Regions from separate parts of the Rhizobium sp. WYCCWR 11152 genome, predicted to be linked through region 4. Evidence: predicted binding sites of a transcription regulator. Region 4 holds the regulator's gene; each other region holds the start of a gene.
The links. Region 4 encodes PhoB, which activates phosphate uptake and scavenging genes when phosphate is short. Its sites were predicted from a motif close to TGTCATNNANCTGTCAT; they were not measured.

Region 1 (4,102 bases), on a different contig from region 4:
CGTCGGTGGTGCGCACCACGACCGGCAGGAAGATGAAGGCGAGCGCGATGCCGCCGGCAAAGCCGGAAAAGCGTGACGTCGGGCGGACGACCAGCTCATAGACAAACAAGCCGATGATGATCGACGGCGCCGAAAGCAGGATATCGTTGACGAAGCGGATTGCTTCGCCGATCTTCTTGCCGCGGCTGAACTCCGACAGGAAGGTGCCGGCCAGTACGCCGATCGGCGTGGCGATGATAACAGCCAGAACGACCATCAGCAGGCTGCCCATGAAGGCGTTAGCGAGACCGCCGCCATCTTCGCCGGGCGGCGGCGTCATTTCCGTGACGAGACTAGGGCTGAGCGCAGACAGGCCGTGTATCAGCGTCGTCCAGAGGATCCAAACCAGAAAGACCAGGCCGACCACGGTCGCGATGCCACAGAGCGACAGCGCGATCATGCTGCCGATCTGGCGGCGGCGGTAAATGGAACCCGAATGGGTGGCCATGACTACTCTCCCCTCTGTCTTGCCATGCGCACCAGCATGAGCTTGGCGGCCGCCAGAACGATGAAGGTGACAACGAAGAGGATGAGACCGAGCGCCGAGAGCGACGACCTGTAGAGATCATCCGAAGCTTCGGCAAACTCGTTGGCGAGCGTCGCAGCGATCGACGTGCCGGGCTCCATCAACGACACAGCGATGTTATGGGTGTTGCCGAGTACGAAGGTGACCGCCATGGTCTCTCCGAGCGCGCGGCCGAGACCAAGGAAGATGCCGCCGACGACAGCGGTGCGGGTGTGCGGAATGACGATGTCGCGCACCACTTCCCACTTGGTCGAACCAAGCGCATAGGCCGATTCCTTCAACTGCGCCGGGACGACCAGGAAGACGTCGCGCATGACCGAGGAGACGAAGGGGATAATCATGATCGCCAGCACGATGCCTGACGTCAGCATGCCGATGCCGAGCGGGGCGCCGGTGAACAATGCGCCGATTATCGGGATCGGGCCTAGCCAGTCGATCAGCACCGGCTGAACGTAGTCCGACATGAAGGGAGCAAACGTGAAGAGACCCCACATGCCGTAGATGATCGAGGGAATACCGGCGAGAAGCTCGATGGCGCCGCCGATCGGACCGCGAATGGAGCGCGGCGCAACTTCGGTAATGAAAACGGCGATACCGAGGCTCACGGGAACGCCGATGATCATGGCGAGCGCCGAGGTGACCAGCGTGCCGTAAATCGGCACAAGGCCCGAGAACCGCTGGGCAACCGGATCCCATTCCATGCCGGTCAGGAAGCCAAAGCCGAAGGTCCGGAACGCGAGAAACCCGTCCCAGACCATGGAGAACGCCGCTGCGAACAGTGCGACCAGAACAAACAGGCCGCAGCCCAAAACTATCCAATAAAAAATACGATCGCCTGCCGCGCCGTCGCGGCGCTTGACGCCCGCGGTTGTGGCGGGCAGCGATGCCATTGCTTCGCTCATATCCGTCCGCTCTGCTGCTTTGAGGATGTCAAAGGATTCGGGGCGGAAAGCTTGGCTTGCCGCCCCGGCCGCAGTTTCGTCAGGATCAGCCCTTGAAGGAGGCCGTCCAGTAATCTTCGATCTGCTTCACCAGAGTTTCCGGAAGCGGAACGTAGTCGAGCGAGGAAGCTTCCTTCTGGCCGTTTTCGAGCGCCCATTTGAAGAAGGCGAAGGCGGCCTTGGAGCGCGCCGCATCCTTCGGCTCCTTGTACATGATCGCCCAGGTCGTGGCAGTCACCGGCCAGGCCTTTTCGCCCGGAGCATTGGTCATGATCAGGTAGAAGTCCTGAGCCTTGGTCCATTCGGCGCTCGCAGCTGCAGCCGAGAAGCTTTCGGCATTCGGCTTCGGATACTGGCCTGCGGCGTTCTGGATCAGCACGTAAGGCAGCTTGTTCTGCAGGGCGTAGGCGTATTCGACATAACCGATCGAATCCTTGACGCGGGTGACGTATGCGGCAACGCCCTCATTGCCCTTGCCGCCGATGCCGACCGGCCAGTTGACGGCCGTGCCTTCGCCGACCTTGCTCTTCCAGTCTTCGTTGACCTTGGAGAAGTAGTTGGTCCAGTTGAAGGAGGTGCCCGAACCGTCCGAACGGTGGACGACGGCGATCTGGCTGTCGGGCAGTTTCAAACCGCGGTTCAGATCGGCGATGGCCTTGTCGTTCCACTTGGTGACGTTGCCGAGGTAGATGTCGGCGAGAACCTTGCCCGTGAGCTTCAGTTCGCCCGACTTGATGCCCTTGACGTTGATGACGGGCACGATGCCGCCGACGACGAGCGGGAACTGACCGAAGCCGCCAGTCGTCAGGTCTTCCGGCTTCATCGGGGCGTCGGACGCGCCGAAGTCAACCGTTGCAGCCTTGATCTGGGCGATGCCGCCGCCCGAACCGATCGACTGGTAGTTCAGCTTGTCGCCGGTCTGCTTGTTGTAGTCCGCAGACCACTTGGACAGGACGGGGTAGACGAAGGTGGAGCCGGCGCCGGTGATATCGGCGGCGGAGGCCGAAACCGCCAGCGCGGCGACCAGGCCCGCACCGAGGCAGGCCGAAAGAAGTTTCTTGGTGAGCATATGAGCGCTTCCCTAATGGATTTGAAAAACAATGAGGCCAGCGCCATGGAGGGGGTGTCCATTGTCGGGGCGCTGAAATTCTCGTCACATCAGGCGGGCTAGGCGCGTTTTATTACAGTTTGATGACGGTTTTTGACCGCCGAAACCGAATGCAGGGCCGTGCGTCAAACGCGGCAGTTACGGCCTTTCGATTGAATCGCGGATTTAACAAAGCCTTAGCAAAAACATTGGGATAGATTGACGCATGGCTGTGGTGGATTGCCGCAGCGATGCCTGCAAATGTCGTTTTCAGGATTTCGAAATACCGGGCGGCTCGTGGCCGATACCGAATTCGTGCGATGGCCTTTACGAGATCACGCGGCCGACTCTTCTCGCAGCCTGCTGGATATGTCGCATGCCGACATGGGTTTTCCGAGCATATACCCTTGAAGCTGGTCGCAGCCGGCGTCTCGCAAGATCGCCGCCTGACGGGTATTCTCAATACCTTCGGCGGTCACGGGTATCTGCAGAGCAGTCGCCAGGGAGATGGTTGCCCGAAGAATATCGGCGCCATTTGCGGTTACATCGAGAGCGGACACGAGCGAGCGGTCGATCTTCATGCGATCAAACCCAAACTGCCGCAATGCACCGATGCTGGCGTAGCCGCAGCCAAAATCATCAAGAGCAAACTTTATGCCGACGCGCTTGAGTTGGTCTATCGACCGACGGGCCTGATCCGGATTTGTCATCAGAACGCCTTCGGTGATTTCCAGTGTCAGGCGGTTTGGATCGAAATCCAACTCCTGCAGGATCGCGATCACCTGGGCAGCAAATTCCGGATTGCAGAGCTGGATCGGCGAAACGTTCACCGACAAAGTCAGACCGGGCCAGCTCTTGGCATGCCCGATCGACGTTCTCAGCATATGGACGCCAAGGGCATCGATGAGGCCACACCTTTCAGCAAGCGGGATGAATATTTCCGGGCTGACGTTTCCCGTTGCAGTTTTCCAGCGCGCCAGTGCTTCAAGACCGGTGACAGCGCCGGTCGAAGCAGAGACGAGAGGCTGGAAAACAGCTTCGATTGCGCCGCTGCCGATGGCGTTTTTCAAGAGACCTTCCAGCTCGGCGACCCGTATGCGTTCCCGGTCCAGTTCGGGATCGTATTCAACCGCCTGACCTTTACCATTTGCCTTGGCTCGATAGAGGGCCATGTCGGCTCTGCGAAGAAGCTCCAAAGGCGATATGTCTCCATCGTGCGCCGCAGCTCCGATGCTTGCGCCAACTTCGATCGTTCGCCCGTCAATTTTGAAGGGCTCGGCAAACAGCGCCAGAATCGCCTCTTCCATCTCTTCGCGTGCAGTGGCTCCAACGTGCACCAACGCGAATTCGTCGCCTCCCAGCCGGGCCGCGGCTAGGACTTCGGGATGACTGGTCATCAGCGCGTTCGAGACGATCCGGATCAAATCATCCCCAACCGCATGCCCCCAAGCATCGTTGACCGCCTTGAAGCCGTCGAGATCAACCAAGTAAAGCCGCGGTGACGAAGGT
Region 2 (4,102 bases), on a different contig from region 4:
CGACGCCGCACTCGCTTGCGCCGTCATGCACATCGCCTTCCGCGACGGTTACGCCGACCGCGCGTACATGGCGAGATACGCCGATGATCCCGAGGGTCTCGAAGCGCATCTGAAAACGAAGACGCCGCAATGGGCCGCTGCCATCACCGGCCTTTCGGTCGAGGAGATCGAAGCCTTCGCCAGCCTCGTCGGCACGACGAAGAAGACCTTCTTCCGCCTGGGTTACGGCTTCACCCGCCAGCGCAACGGCGCGGTCGCCATGCATGCGGCCGCCTCGATCGCCACCGTTCTCGGCTCCTGGCAATATGAGGGCGGCGGCGCCTTCCATTCGAACAGCGATATCTTCCGCATGAACGGCGCGGAACTGACCGGCCGGTCGATGAAGGATGCCGATATCCGCATGCTTGACCAGTCGCAGATCGGCCGCGTGCTGACCGGCGATGCCGTGGCGCTGCGCCACCGCGGTCCGGTGACGGCTATGCTGATCCAGAACACCAATCCCGCAAACATCGCCCCCGAGCAGCGCCTCGTCAGACGCGGCTTTGCCCGCAACGACCTCTTCGTCGCCGTGCATGAGCAGTTCATGACCGAAACGGCCGAGATCGCCGATATCGTCATCCCGGCAACGATGTTCGTCGAACATGACGACATCTACCGCGCCGGCGGCCAGAACCATATCCTGCTGGGGCCGAAGCTGGTCGAACCGCCGCCGACCGTGCGCACCAATCTCTTCGTCATCGAGGAGCTTGCCAAACGCCTCGGCGTCGCCGATCGCCCCGGCTTCGGCTTCACCGCCCGAGAGATGGTCGACCGCATCCTCGAATCGAGCGGCCTGCCGGGCTACGACCATTTCCTCGAACATAAATGGTTCGATCGCCAGCCTGCTTTCGAGGAAGCGCATTACCTAAACGGCTTTGCCCATCCGGATGGCAAGTTCCATTTCCGCCCGGACTGGATCAATCAGCCGGCGCCGAATAAGCCGCCAGCGGCGATCGGCGCGCTTGGGCCGCACGCCGCGCTTCCGGCCTTCCCCGATCAGGTCGATGTCATCGAAGTCGCCGATTCCGAGCATCCCTTCCGGCTCGCCACGTCGCCGGCGCGCAACTTCCTGAATTCGAGCTTTTCCGAGACCAAGACCTCCCGCCAGAAGGAAGGCCGCCCCGAGGTGATGATCAATCCGGCCGACGCCGAAGCCAACGGAATCGTCCATGGCGATCTTGTCCGAATCGGCAACAGCCGCGGCGATCTGCGCATCCACGCCCGTATCACTACCGAAGTGAAGTCAGGCGTGCTGATTGCCGAGGGCCTCTGGCCGAACAAGGCGCATGTTGACGGCGAGGGCATCAACGTCTTGACCGGCGCCGACCCTGTCGCGCCTTATGGCGGGGCGGCCGTCCATGACAACAAGGTCTGGCTTCGCAGGGACGCAGCATGATGCAGCCGAAATCACGCGTGAAGATCGTCAGCGAAGAAACACTGTCGAATGGGTGGACGCGGCTGAGCAGCTACCTCCTCGACTATATCGACCGCAAGGGCGCAACCCAACGGTTGAAGCGGGAGGTCTACCACCGCACGCCGGCCGCCTGCATCCTGCTTTATGATCCCAAGCGCGACCTCGTCGTTCTCGTCCGCCAATTCCGCCTCGCCGTTCATCTCAACGGCGATGCCGCCTGGATAATCGAGGTGCCGGCCGGCCTTCTCGACGATGACCATCCCGAAGCGGCGATCCGTCGCGAGGCGATGGAGGAGACCGGCTATCGCCTGCGCGATGCGCGCTTCCTGTTCAGATCCTATACATCGCCGGGTGCCGTCACCGAGGTCGTGCATTTCTTCGCAGCCCTCGTCGACATCGCCGACCGCGTGGCCGAAGGCGGTGGCCTGGACGAGGAACACGAGGATATCGAAGTCCTTGAGATCCCGCTCGACGAGGCGGCAGCGATGATCGAAACCGGCGAGATCTTCGACGTCAAAACGATCGTGCTTCTGCAATGGGCCATGTTGAATAGGGCAAGGCTGACGGCCTGAATCTGCGGGGCGACCGCATCGGATCATTTCCAAAGCGCAAGTTTCCGCTTTAAGGTGATACGGCGCAAAATTTCATACGACTGTCACGAAGCGGTTCTATCCGCTGCGGTCTGTCAATCATCGAATGCGGTCAGGAGAAAGCCCATGTGGCTCAGCAATTTCACCCTCGTTCTCCCAAACGAGGTGGTGAGTGAAGGTTCCGTGCGTGTTGAGGGTGGCGCCATCGCCGAGATCAGGCCGGAGCCGGTCGCCGGCGCTGCCATCGATGGCGGCGGGCGGCTGCTGATGCCGGGATTCGTCGATCTCCACGGCGACATGATCGAGCGCGAGATCGCCCCACGGCCGAACGCGACGATGCCGATCGATTTCGGTATCCACGAACTCGACAAGAAGCTTGCCGCCGCCGGTGTCACCACGGCGTTTGCCGCCGTCTCCTTTGCGACCGAAAGCGTCTACGGCCACGTCCGTTCGCTGGAGACGACATCAGCGGTGATCGAGGGCATCAATCGCCTGCGCGACGATCTGCTGATCGACCACCGCGTCCACGCCCGCTACGAAATCACCAATGTTGGTGCAGCTCCTGCGCTCGAGCGCCTGCTGAATGCCGATCAGATCGACATGGTCTCGCTCACCGACCACACGCCGGGCCAGGGACAGTACAACAACCTGCAGAGCTACATCCTCAGCATTTCCGAGCGCCGCGCCATCTCCGAGGAAATGGCGGCGGAGATCGTTGCCAAGCGCATCGCCATGCGCAGCAATCCAGACATCGAGGCCAAGCTGAAGGAGATTGTCGCGCTGTCGCTGAAGCACAAGCTGTCGCTTGCCTCGCATGACGATGACAGCGCCGAAAAAGTCGCCGAGATGCACGATCTCGGCGTCACCATCAGCGAGTTTCCGGTCACTGCACCTGCGGCGGAGGAGGCGCGCCGTCGCGGCCTCTGGACGTTGATGGGCGCGCCGAACGCGCTGCGCGGCCAGTCGATGTCGGGCAATCTCAGCGCGCTCGATGCTGCAAGGGCCGGATTGCTGAGCATCATCGCCGCCGATTATCATCCGGCTGCCTTCGTGCCCGGCATCTTCAAGCTTGCCGACATGGTGGAAGGCGGCCTGCCGGCAGGCGTCGCCATGGCGACCGGCAATGCGGCCCGTTCCGCCGGTCTGTCGGATCGTGGCGAGATCGCCATCGGCCAACGCGCCGATCTGGTCGTGGTCGAGCCGGGTGATATCAATCGCATCCGCGCCACCTTCCGCGCCGGCCGCTTCGTCTACAGCGACGGCACGCTGCATCCGTTGCGGGCGCTGGCGGCTTAAGCGCGGTCGCCGATCAGCGAAATAAGCTGGGTCTTGGGTGCGGCGGTCGAAGCCTCCGCGCCGACGGCCTTGCCGCCTTCCATCGTCACACGGCCTTCGGCAAAGAGCCGCAGCGCTTGTGGATAGATCTGGTGTTCGATGGTGAGCACACGCGCGGCAAGGCTTTCGGCCGTGTCGCCGGAAAGAACCGGCACGGCCGCCTGGCCGATCACCGGCCCCTCATCCATGCCTTCGGTGACGAAATGCACCGTGCAGCCGGCGATCCGCATGCCGGCGTCGATGGCCCGCTGATGCGTATGCAGGCCGGGAAACAGCGGCAGCAGGGAAGGGTGGATGTTGAGCATCCGGCCTTCGTAACGCTGGATGAATGTCGCCGTCAGCAGCCGCATGTAGCCTGCCAGGCAAAGAATATCGGGTTTAAGCTCGTCGAGCGCCGAAAAGATCGCCGCCTCATGCGCATCCTTGCTGGCGTAGTCCTTGCGGGGAAAAGCGAAGGTGGCGATGCCTTCGGCGGCGGCCTTGGCAAGCCCGCCGGCATCCGCCTTGTCGGAGATCACCCCGACGATCTCGGCCGGATAGTCGGCTGCCTTTGCCGCCGCAACCAGCGCCATCATGTTGGAGCCGCTGCCTGATATGAAGACGACGGCGCGTTTGCGCGGCGAGCTCATATGGCAAGCGTGCCCTTGTAGACCGTGCCGGCAGCGCCTTCTTCGCGGGCGATCATGCGGCCGAGCCTGATAACTGTCTCGCCCTCGGCTTCGAG
Region 3 (4,102 bases), on a different contig from region 4:
CGAACTGCCGGTCCTTTTCGAGGTTCCAGTATTGATTGACCGAAGAACGTATGACGACGACGCCTTCAATGAGCATGAAGACGAAGGGCAGCATGATGGCGGCCAGGATAACCCTTTTGATGGTTTCGAACTTCATCGCCAATCGCCACGGTGATCAAAACGTCGGTCGTGCGCGACCAATTGACGGCGAGCTTAACAACAATCCTTAAAAAACTGATAAACTGGCATGTCCCTAGATTTCGGGACGAATGAAGTCGCGTGTCTCGGCGTCCATGACCCAGAGTTCACCGGTCGAAATGTCGAACCAGGCACCGTGGAGATGAATCTTTCCCGCTTCCTCGAGCGCCTTGATGTCGGGAAAGCTTCTGAGATTGTTGATCGAATTGCGGATGGAGACACGCTCCAGCGCCGTCTGCCGCTCGGCCGCTGTCATCACGTCGTTGCTCTGGATCTGTTCGGCGGCGGGTTTGACCAGCGACATCCAGCGGCCGATGAAATCGCCGGGCGACAATGGCTCGGCATTCGGATCGAGTGCTGAGCGGATGCCGCCGCAGCGGCCGTGGCCCATGACGACGATATCCGAGACCTTCAGCACCTGCACGGCAAATTCGAGTGCGGCCGAGGTCGAATGAAAATGACCGTCCGGCTCGTAAGGCGGCACCATGTTGGCGACGTTGCGGATGACGAAGAGCTCGCCCGGGCCGGCATCGAAGATCAGCTCGGGTGCCGCGCGAGAGTCCGAACAGGCAATGACAAGCGTATGGGGACTCTGACCGTTTTCGGCAAGCTGCCGATACCTGTCGCGGGCGTCGGCATAACGCCCGTTCATAAAGTTGCGATAGCCGTCCAGAAGGGGATTTGGAAAACGCTGCATGCTTCTGGATTAGCGCGCGCCGAAGACAAGATCAACTGCTGCACTGCAAAATGAGCATATCGGCAGATGCGTCATTTTTTCCGCCGCTGCGCCGGGTGCACGAGGCGGCGCATCTGCACCATGGCCATCGGCGTCGAAAGACTGGAAGCATCGCTTGCCAGCATCAACTCGTTGCTGCCGCGCTTGACGGCACGCGCAAGCACCTCGAAGACGCTGGCGGTGGCAAGCTGCAGTGCCTTTTCGTCCTCGATCCCGGAGAGCAGGCGCGACAGGAAGACGGCGGCGATGAGGTCGCCGAGACCATTCGGCGGGTTCTCGACAACACGATGCTCGGCAAGAAGGGCGTGACGGCCGGAAAGATAGAGATTGCCGGTACCACCCGCCATCATCGGCACCGCCGAAGTGACGAGCATGCGCGATGGTCCGAGCGCGAGCGCCGCCTCCATGATCGCGCTGTTGTCTTCGAGGGCTGCCCCCGAAAGCCATGCGAGCTCGTAGCGGTTCGGCGTTGCGAGCGAGGCGAGCGGAATGAGATGGTCGCGAATGGCCTCAGCGGTCGCTTCCGGCACGTAAAGGCCGCCGAGATCGCCCATGACGGGATCGCAGACATAGAGCAGCTCGGGATTGTTTTGCCTCAGCGCACCGATCAGCCGGGCGACGGAGCGCGCCTGGGCGGCATTGCCAAAATAGCCCGAGAGCACCGCCTTGACTTCGCCGATCCAGGGCGCACGGATCAGATCGTCGATCGCCGCGTCGAAATCCGTTTCCGCAAAAGTCAGCCGCGTCGAGCGGCCGTGGCCGGGATGCCAGGGCAGCACGATGGTCGGCAAGGCCCAGACCGGATGACCGAGCGTCTCCAGCGCAAAGACGGCTGCCCGGTTTCCGACCGAGCCCCGCACCACATGGCTGGAAATGACGATGACTGCGCCCGCTGCATTTTCCGACATGATATCCAAGATCCGAATGATGACCGCGTTTGATGATCTTTTTGACGCCACGCTGTCAACCATTCTTCATGCGGGCGTGGAAATGTTCGGCGGAACGAAAAACCGGAAGACGGGACTTTCGCTTTCGCTTGGCGAAGAAAGCGGAAAATCTCTTACAATTTCTCGTTTCCCGCGCCAAAAAAGCGTCAAAACAATCCTTCGGACCGCTCTTTTAGAGATTTTTTCGAAGAATCTTCTGCTAGCTTGCAAAAAATCAGACATTGAGGGAGGCGATCCATGGCTGCCAGAAACAATCCGAAACGGGAAAAGCAGATCGAAAGCGCGCGCAAGATCGCCAAGGCGACAGGCGAGGCGCATCTCGATCCGGAAATTCTCTTCGGCCGGGCAAGCAATGACGATCTCGAACTCTATACACCGGAAATGCTGGCGCTCTCCGCGGTGCATTCGGCAAAGGAACTTGCTGCCTGGAACGGCAAGGCGCCCCGCGTCGGCATCGACACGATTGCCGATGTGACGCCTGATGGCATCGCCGTCTCGGTGCTTTCAGTCACCGACCAGAACATGCCTTTTCTGTTTGAATCGGTCATGGGCGAAGTGACGAGCACCTACCGCGACCTGTTCATGGCCGTGCATCCCATCCTTGTCATGGAAAAGGGCAAGGCGCTGACGACGTATTCCGCAGATCACCCGAGCGATCCGGCCAACCGCGTCAGCCATATCCAGCTTCATATAGCGCCCCTCAATTCCGCCCAGGCCGCCGATCTCGTCAAACGCATCGAAAAAGTCCTCGAACAGGTCCGCCTGTCGGTTTTCGACTGGAAGCCGATGCTTTCCAAGATCGACGGAGTGATCGCCGAGCTTGCGGCCAACGGCGCCAGCCGGAAGAAGGCCGATCGCGACGAAGCCGTCGCTTTCCTGACCTGGCTGCGCGATGAGAATTTCACTTTCCTCGGCATGCGGGAATATGTCTATTCCGGCAAGGGGACCGATGCCAGGGTCGAGCGCGACAAGGGTGCTGGCCTCGGCATCCTTTCCAACCCCGATGTTCTCGTGCTGCGCACCGGCAAGGACGCCGTGACGACGACGCCTGAGATCCTTGCCTTCCTCGACGGCCCCGACTTCCTGATCGTCACCAAGGCGAATGTGAAATCGATCGTCCATCGCCGCGCCTATATGGATTATGTCGGCGTCAAGCGCTTCGACGCGGAGGGCAACGTCACCGGTGAGCTGCGCATCGTCGGCCTTTTCACCTCGACCGCCTATACCTCGCTCGCCTCGGAAATCCCGCTGCTGCGTTCCAAGATCGACAAGGTGAAGGAACATTTCGGCTTCGACCCGATGAGCCATTCCGGCCGCATGCTCGACAACACCCTGGAATCCTATCCGCGCGACGATCTTTTCCAGATCGACACGACGCTGCTTGCAAGTTTTGCCGAACAGATCAACGACTTGGCCGATCGGCCGCGCGTCCGCGTCCTGCCGCGAATCGACCATTTCGACCGCTTCGTCTCGGTGATCATCTATGTGCCGCGTGAGGAATATGATTCGATCGTCCGCGAACGGATCGGCACCTATCTGAAGACTGTCTATGACGGCCGTGTCTCCGCCTATTACCCGGCTTTCCCGGAAGGCGGCGTGGCGCGCGTGCATTTCATCATCGGCCGCTCGGGCGGCAAGACGCCACGCATTCCGCAGGCAAAACTCGAGCAGGTGATCCGCGAGATCACGGCCCGCTGGGACGACCGTTTCGAGGCGCTGTCAGGCGCCAAGGCCCCGAAGATATCCGTCGACCAGGCCTTCCAGGATTCCTTCACGCCGGAGGAAACCGTGGCCGACCTCGCCGATATCGGTGCCTGCGCCGCCGGCGAACCGCTGCGCATCCAGTTCTACCATCGTCAGGAAGAACAGGGCCCCATCCTTTCCTTGAAGATTTTCCACGCCGGCGGCCAGCTGGCGCTGTCGCGCCGCGTGCCGCTTCTCGAGAATCTCGGCTTCAACGTCGTCAGCGAACGCACTTTCGACATCGGGGTGCCGGCCGCCGATGGAGAAAAGAAACTCGTCGTGCTGCACGACATGGAGCTCGAGGCCCGCAATGGCGGCGAAATCGATCTGGCGCGTTACGGCGCCGCCCTCGAGGAAGCCTTCGTCGCCGCCTTCGCCGGCACGATCGACAATGACAGCTTCAACCGGCTGATTCTTTCGGCCGGGCTTTCGGCACGCGAGACCAACGTGCTGCGCGCCTATGCCCGTTATCTCCGCCAAGCCGGCATCGCCTATTCGC
Region 4 (4,102 bases):
GCCCGAAGGCGGCAATTTCTTCAAGCCGTCTTCTTGATCTTGGAAGCGCGGATGCTCTCGGCGGCGCGCTCGACGCGGGCAAGGCCCTCGCGGGCTTCCTCGGCGGTGACCACGAGCGGCGGAAGAAGGCGGATGACATTATCGCCGGCGGGCACGCCGAGCAGATGGGCGGCGCGGATCGCCTGCAGCAGTTCGGCTGAGGGAACGGCAGCCTTGATGCCGAGCAAAAGGCCCTCGCCCCTGATATCCTCGATCACATCGGGATAACGATCCTTCAGCGAGGCGAGGCCCTGCCGGAAGACAAGTGCGACGTCGCGCACCTGCTGGAGGAAGCCATCGGCAAGAATGATGTCGAGCACGGCGCTGCCGACGGCCATGGCAAGCGGATTGCCGCCATAGGTCGAGCCATGCGTGCCGGCCTTCATGCCGGAGGCGGCCTCTGATGTGGCAAGACAGGCGCCGAGCGGGAAACCGCCGCCGATGCCCTTGGCAACAGCCATGATGTCGGGGGTGACGCCCGACCATTCATGAGCGAAGAGCTTGCCGGTGCGGCCGACGCCGGTCTGGACCTCGTCGAGGATCAACAGCAGGCCGTTGTCGTCGCAGAGCTGGCGAAGCGCCTTCATGAACTCAGGCGTGGCAGGACGGACGCCGCCCTCGCCCTGCACCGGCTCGATGAGGATGGCGGCCGTCGCCTCGGTGATCGCGGCGCGGACCGCTTCGATATCGCCGAAAGCCACCTGATCGAAACCCGGCGCCTTGGGGCCGAAACCTTCGAGATATTTTTCCTGGCCGCCGGCAGCGATCGTCGCCAGCGTCCGTCCGTGGAAGGCGCCTTCGAAGGTGATGATATGGAAGCGCTCGGGATGGCCCTTGGAAAACTGATAGCGGCGCGCCGTCTTGATCGCGCATTCGAGCGCCTCGGCGCCCGAATTGGTGAAGAACACCTTATCGGCGAAGGTGGCGTCCGTCAGCCGTTTTGCCAGGCGCTCCTGGCCGGGGATCTCATAGATGTTCGACAGGTGCCAGACCTTGTCGGCCTGCTCCTTCAGCGCGCCGACCACATGCGGATTGCTGTGGCCGACGGAGGTGACGGCAACGCCGGCGCCGAAATCGAGATATCGCTCGCCAGTTTCGGTGATCAGCCATACGCCCTCGCCTCGCTCGAACCGCAGCGGGGCACGAGAATAGGTGTCATAAAGCGGCGCGGCTTCAGCCATGGCGCGATCTCCATCAAAGTTGCCGGGCAATGACTCCGGCTAAGGAAACCAGGCCCGAAAAATCAAAAATGCCGCCTTGCGGCGGCGAGTGGCACTATTTCCTTTTCGCGCTGCAATGTCAATAAAACGGCGCCCTTAGCGTATGCAGCACAGGTGTACAGCGGCATTTTCAGTCTTCAACAGGCATTATTGCAGAAATGACACGCAGGGGCAGCAAGTTGGGGAAAACTACGAATTCGATTCATCCGGATTCATGCGACTCTTGTCACGGAGTCAGGCTCACACTAGGTTAAAGATCAATTACTAGACTGCATGCGGCGGAACTAGTCACCAAAATTGATCAAGCGTTTCTTGTTTCGGAGCTCCCGGGACAACGGTGAGGGATTCTGCCATCACCAACGCAAAAGGTGGAGACAGGGCATGAACTGGACAGACGAGCGGGTCGAGAAACTCAAGAAACTTTGGGCCGAAGGACTGAGCGCCAGCCAGATCGCTGCGCAGCTTGGCGGGGTCAGCCGAAACGCGGTCATCGGCAAAGTGCACCGGCTGTGCCTTCCCGGCCGTGCCAAGGCCGGCGGCACCAATACCGCGGCGCGAACGCCGAAGCGCAATACATCGGCGCCGCGCGCGCCGAACTTCGCCTCCCGGATCACGACCCGCACCGTCACCCGCCAGCAGGGCGCGACGATGCTGAAGGAAGAGATCGAGATCGAAACGATCGAGGAAATGGAATACGTGCCGCGAGGCAATGTGGTGGTGCCGATTTCGCGCCGCCTCGGCCTGACGGAACTAACCGAGCGCACCTGCAAATGGCCGGTCGGCGATCCGCTGAAGGACGACTTCCATTTCTGCGGCTGCGAGTCCCCCGACAATTCGCCCTATTGCGGCTATCACCAGAAGCTTGCCTACCAGCCGGTGAACGAACGCCGCAGGGCAGCAGCGCGGGCCAGTTGAGCGCGGGCAACCATCGTTAGAATGCAGAAAGCGGGCCGATTGGCCCGTTTTTTTATGCGCGGATGGAAGCTCAGGCTTCCCTCCGTTATGCTCGGCCTTGTGCCGAGCATCTGATCACCCCAATGACTTGAGGGTAAAACCTTTATTTTCAAATACTTAATTTAGCGAGCGCAGATCCTCGGCACAAGGCCGAGGATGACGTCGCGGGTTTTGCCAGGGCTTTGTCAGCAGGCTCAGATGGAAGCCCTCAGGCTTCCATCGAATAACCGGCGCCGCGGACGGTGCGGATGACGTCCTGCATGTTGGAGAAATTCAGCGCCTTGCGCAGGCGGCCGACATGGACGTCGACGGTGCGCTCGTCGACATAGATATCGTGGCCCCAGACGCCATCCAACAGCTGCGAGCGGGAGAAGACCCGGCCCGGCGACGACATCAGGAATTCCAGCAGGCGGAATTCGGTGGGGCCGAGGCGGACTTCGCGGGTCTTGCGATGGACGCGATGGGTCTCGCGGTCGAGCTCGATGTCACCGCATTTCAGCACCGTCGACAGCACCTCGGGGCGGGCGCGGCGCAGCATCGCCTTGACGCGGGCAACGAGCTCGGGGGTCGAGAAGGGCTTGACGACATAATCGTCGGCGCCCGTCGACAATCCACGGACACGCTCGCTCTCCTCGCCGCGCGCCGTCAGCATGATGATCGGCAGGCGCTCGGTTTCCGGCCGCATGCGCAGGCGCCGGCAGAGCTCGATGCCGGAAACGCCGGGCAGCATCCAATCGAGGATGAGAAGATCGGGCGTGCGCTCCTGGAGCCGCATTTCGGCTTCATCGCCACGAAGGATGGTATCGACCTCGAAGCCTTCCGCTTCGAGATTGTAGCGAAGAAGCACGCTGAGGGCTTCCTCGTCTTCAACAACTGCAACTCTCGGGATCATGCGTGTCGGTCTCCTCGCGCATGATCCTTAAACCAGGGTGATTTAAGCAGTGCATCCTGCGCAAATTCAAAAATTGGCTGCGACCTCTTTGCGCGCCCGGACGGGCGCGCACGCAATTGACTGTGCGGGCGGTTATTCGGTGACCGCGCCGACGGTGTTGGCGCTGTCATCCTTCGGACGATCACCTTCCGGCTGCGCGCCTGTCGCCATGTAAAAGATCGTCTCGGCGATGTTGGTGGCATGGTCGCCGATGCGCTCGATGTTCTTGGCGCAGAAGAGAAGATGCGTGCAGCTGGTGATGTTGCGCGGATCTTCCATCATGTAGGTCAGGAGTTCGCGGAACAGCGAGGTGTACATCGCGTCGATCTCGTTGTCGCGTTCACGGATCGCATTCGCCTTGTCGGCTGAACGATTGGTGTAGACATCGAGCACTTCCTTGAGCTGGACGAGCGCCAGCTCGGACAGATGCTCGAGGCCGCGGGCAAGCTTGCGGGGAACGCCGGTGCTTTGGACGGCGATGACGCGCTTGGCGGTGTTCTTGCCGAGGTCGCCGACGCGTTCGAGATCGGCGGCGATGCGGATCGAACCCATGATTTCACGCAGGTCCGAGGCCATCGGCTGACGGCGGGCGATCGTGACGATCGCCTTGTCGCCGATTTCGCGTTCGGCGTGATCGAGGATCACATCGTCCGAGATGACCTTCTGCGCCAGCGCCGTATCGCCGTTGACGAGGGCGCGCACGGATTCGCCGACCATCTGCTCGGCCAGGCCGCCCATTTCGGAAATCCGCCTGGACAGGAACTTCAGATCATCATCGTAGGCAGAAAAAATATGTGTCGATGCCATGGGGCTTTATCCTCGAATAACGGGAAGGCTTGGTGTCGCCAAAATCAACCGAAGCGACCCATGATGTAGTCCTGGGTGCGCGGATCGTCGGGATTGGTGAACATCTTGTCGGTGTCGTTCTCCTCGACGAGGTTGCCGAGGTGGAACATGG

Region 1: pstS (phosphate ABC transporter substrate-binding protein PstS) is a predicted target of PhoB. The motif match lies at 2,687-2,703, and genes of this name have one in related genera.
Region 2: G9X67_RS19130 (alpha-D-ribose 1-methylphosphonate 5-triphosphate diphosphatase) is a predicted target of PhoB. The motif match lies at 2,096-2,112, and genes of this name have one in related genera.
Region 3: G9X67_RS29455 (NAD-glutamate dehydrogenase) is a predicted target of PhoB. The motif match lies at 1,875-1,891, and genes of this name have one in related genera.

Annotation. Positions count from the first base shown of each region.
Region 1 covers NZ_JABFCP010000009.1:895,989-900,090, reverse strand. The annotation lists gene pstA (phosphate ABC transporter permease PstA) at 1-487, opposite strand, end outside; gene pstC (phosphate ABC transporter permease subunit PstC) at 490-1,467, opposite strand; gene pstS (phosphate ABC transporter substrate-binding protein PstS) at 1,553-2,575, opposite strand; gene G9X67_RS19640 (EAL domain-containing protein) at 2,929-4,102, opposite strand, start outside.
Region 2 covers NZ_JABFCP010000009.1:787,328-791,429, forward strand. The annotation lists gene G9X67_RS19120 (molybdopterin oxidoreductase family protein) at 1-1,435, shown strand, start outside; gene G9X67_RS19125 (NUDIX domain-containing protein) at 1,432-2,025, shown strand; gene G9X67_RS19130 (alpha-D-ribose 1-methylphosphonate 5-triphosphate diphosphatase) at 2,170-3,339, shown strand; gene purN (phosphoribosylglycinamide formyltransferase) at 3,336-4,007, opposite strand; gene purM (phosphoribosylformylglycinamidine cyclo-ligase) at 4,004-4,102, opposite strand, start outside.
Region 3 covers NZ_JABFCP010000020.1:423,755-427,856, forward strand. The annotation lists gene G9X67_RS29440 (GGDEF domain-containing protein) at 1-136, opposite strand, end outside; gene G9X67_RS29445 (carbonic anhydrase) at 233-874, opposite strand; gene pdxY (pyridoxal kinase PdxY) at 946-1,821, opposite strand; gene G9X67_RS29455 (NAD-glutamate dehydrogenase) at 2,098-4,102, shown strand, end outside.
Region 4 covers NZ_JABFCP010000011.1:273,907-278,008, forward strand. The annotation lists gene G9X67_RS22870 (aspartate aminotransferase family protein) at 21-1,220, opposite strand; gene G9X67_RS22875 (GcrA family cell cycle regulator) at 1,641-2,174, shown strand; gene phoB (phosphate regulon transcriptional regulator PhoB) at 2,422-3,105, opposite strand; gene phoU (phosphate signaling complex protein PhoU) at 3,238-3,951, opposite strand; gene pstB (phosphate ABC transporter ATP-binding protein PstB) at 3,996-4,102, opposite strand, start outside.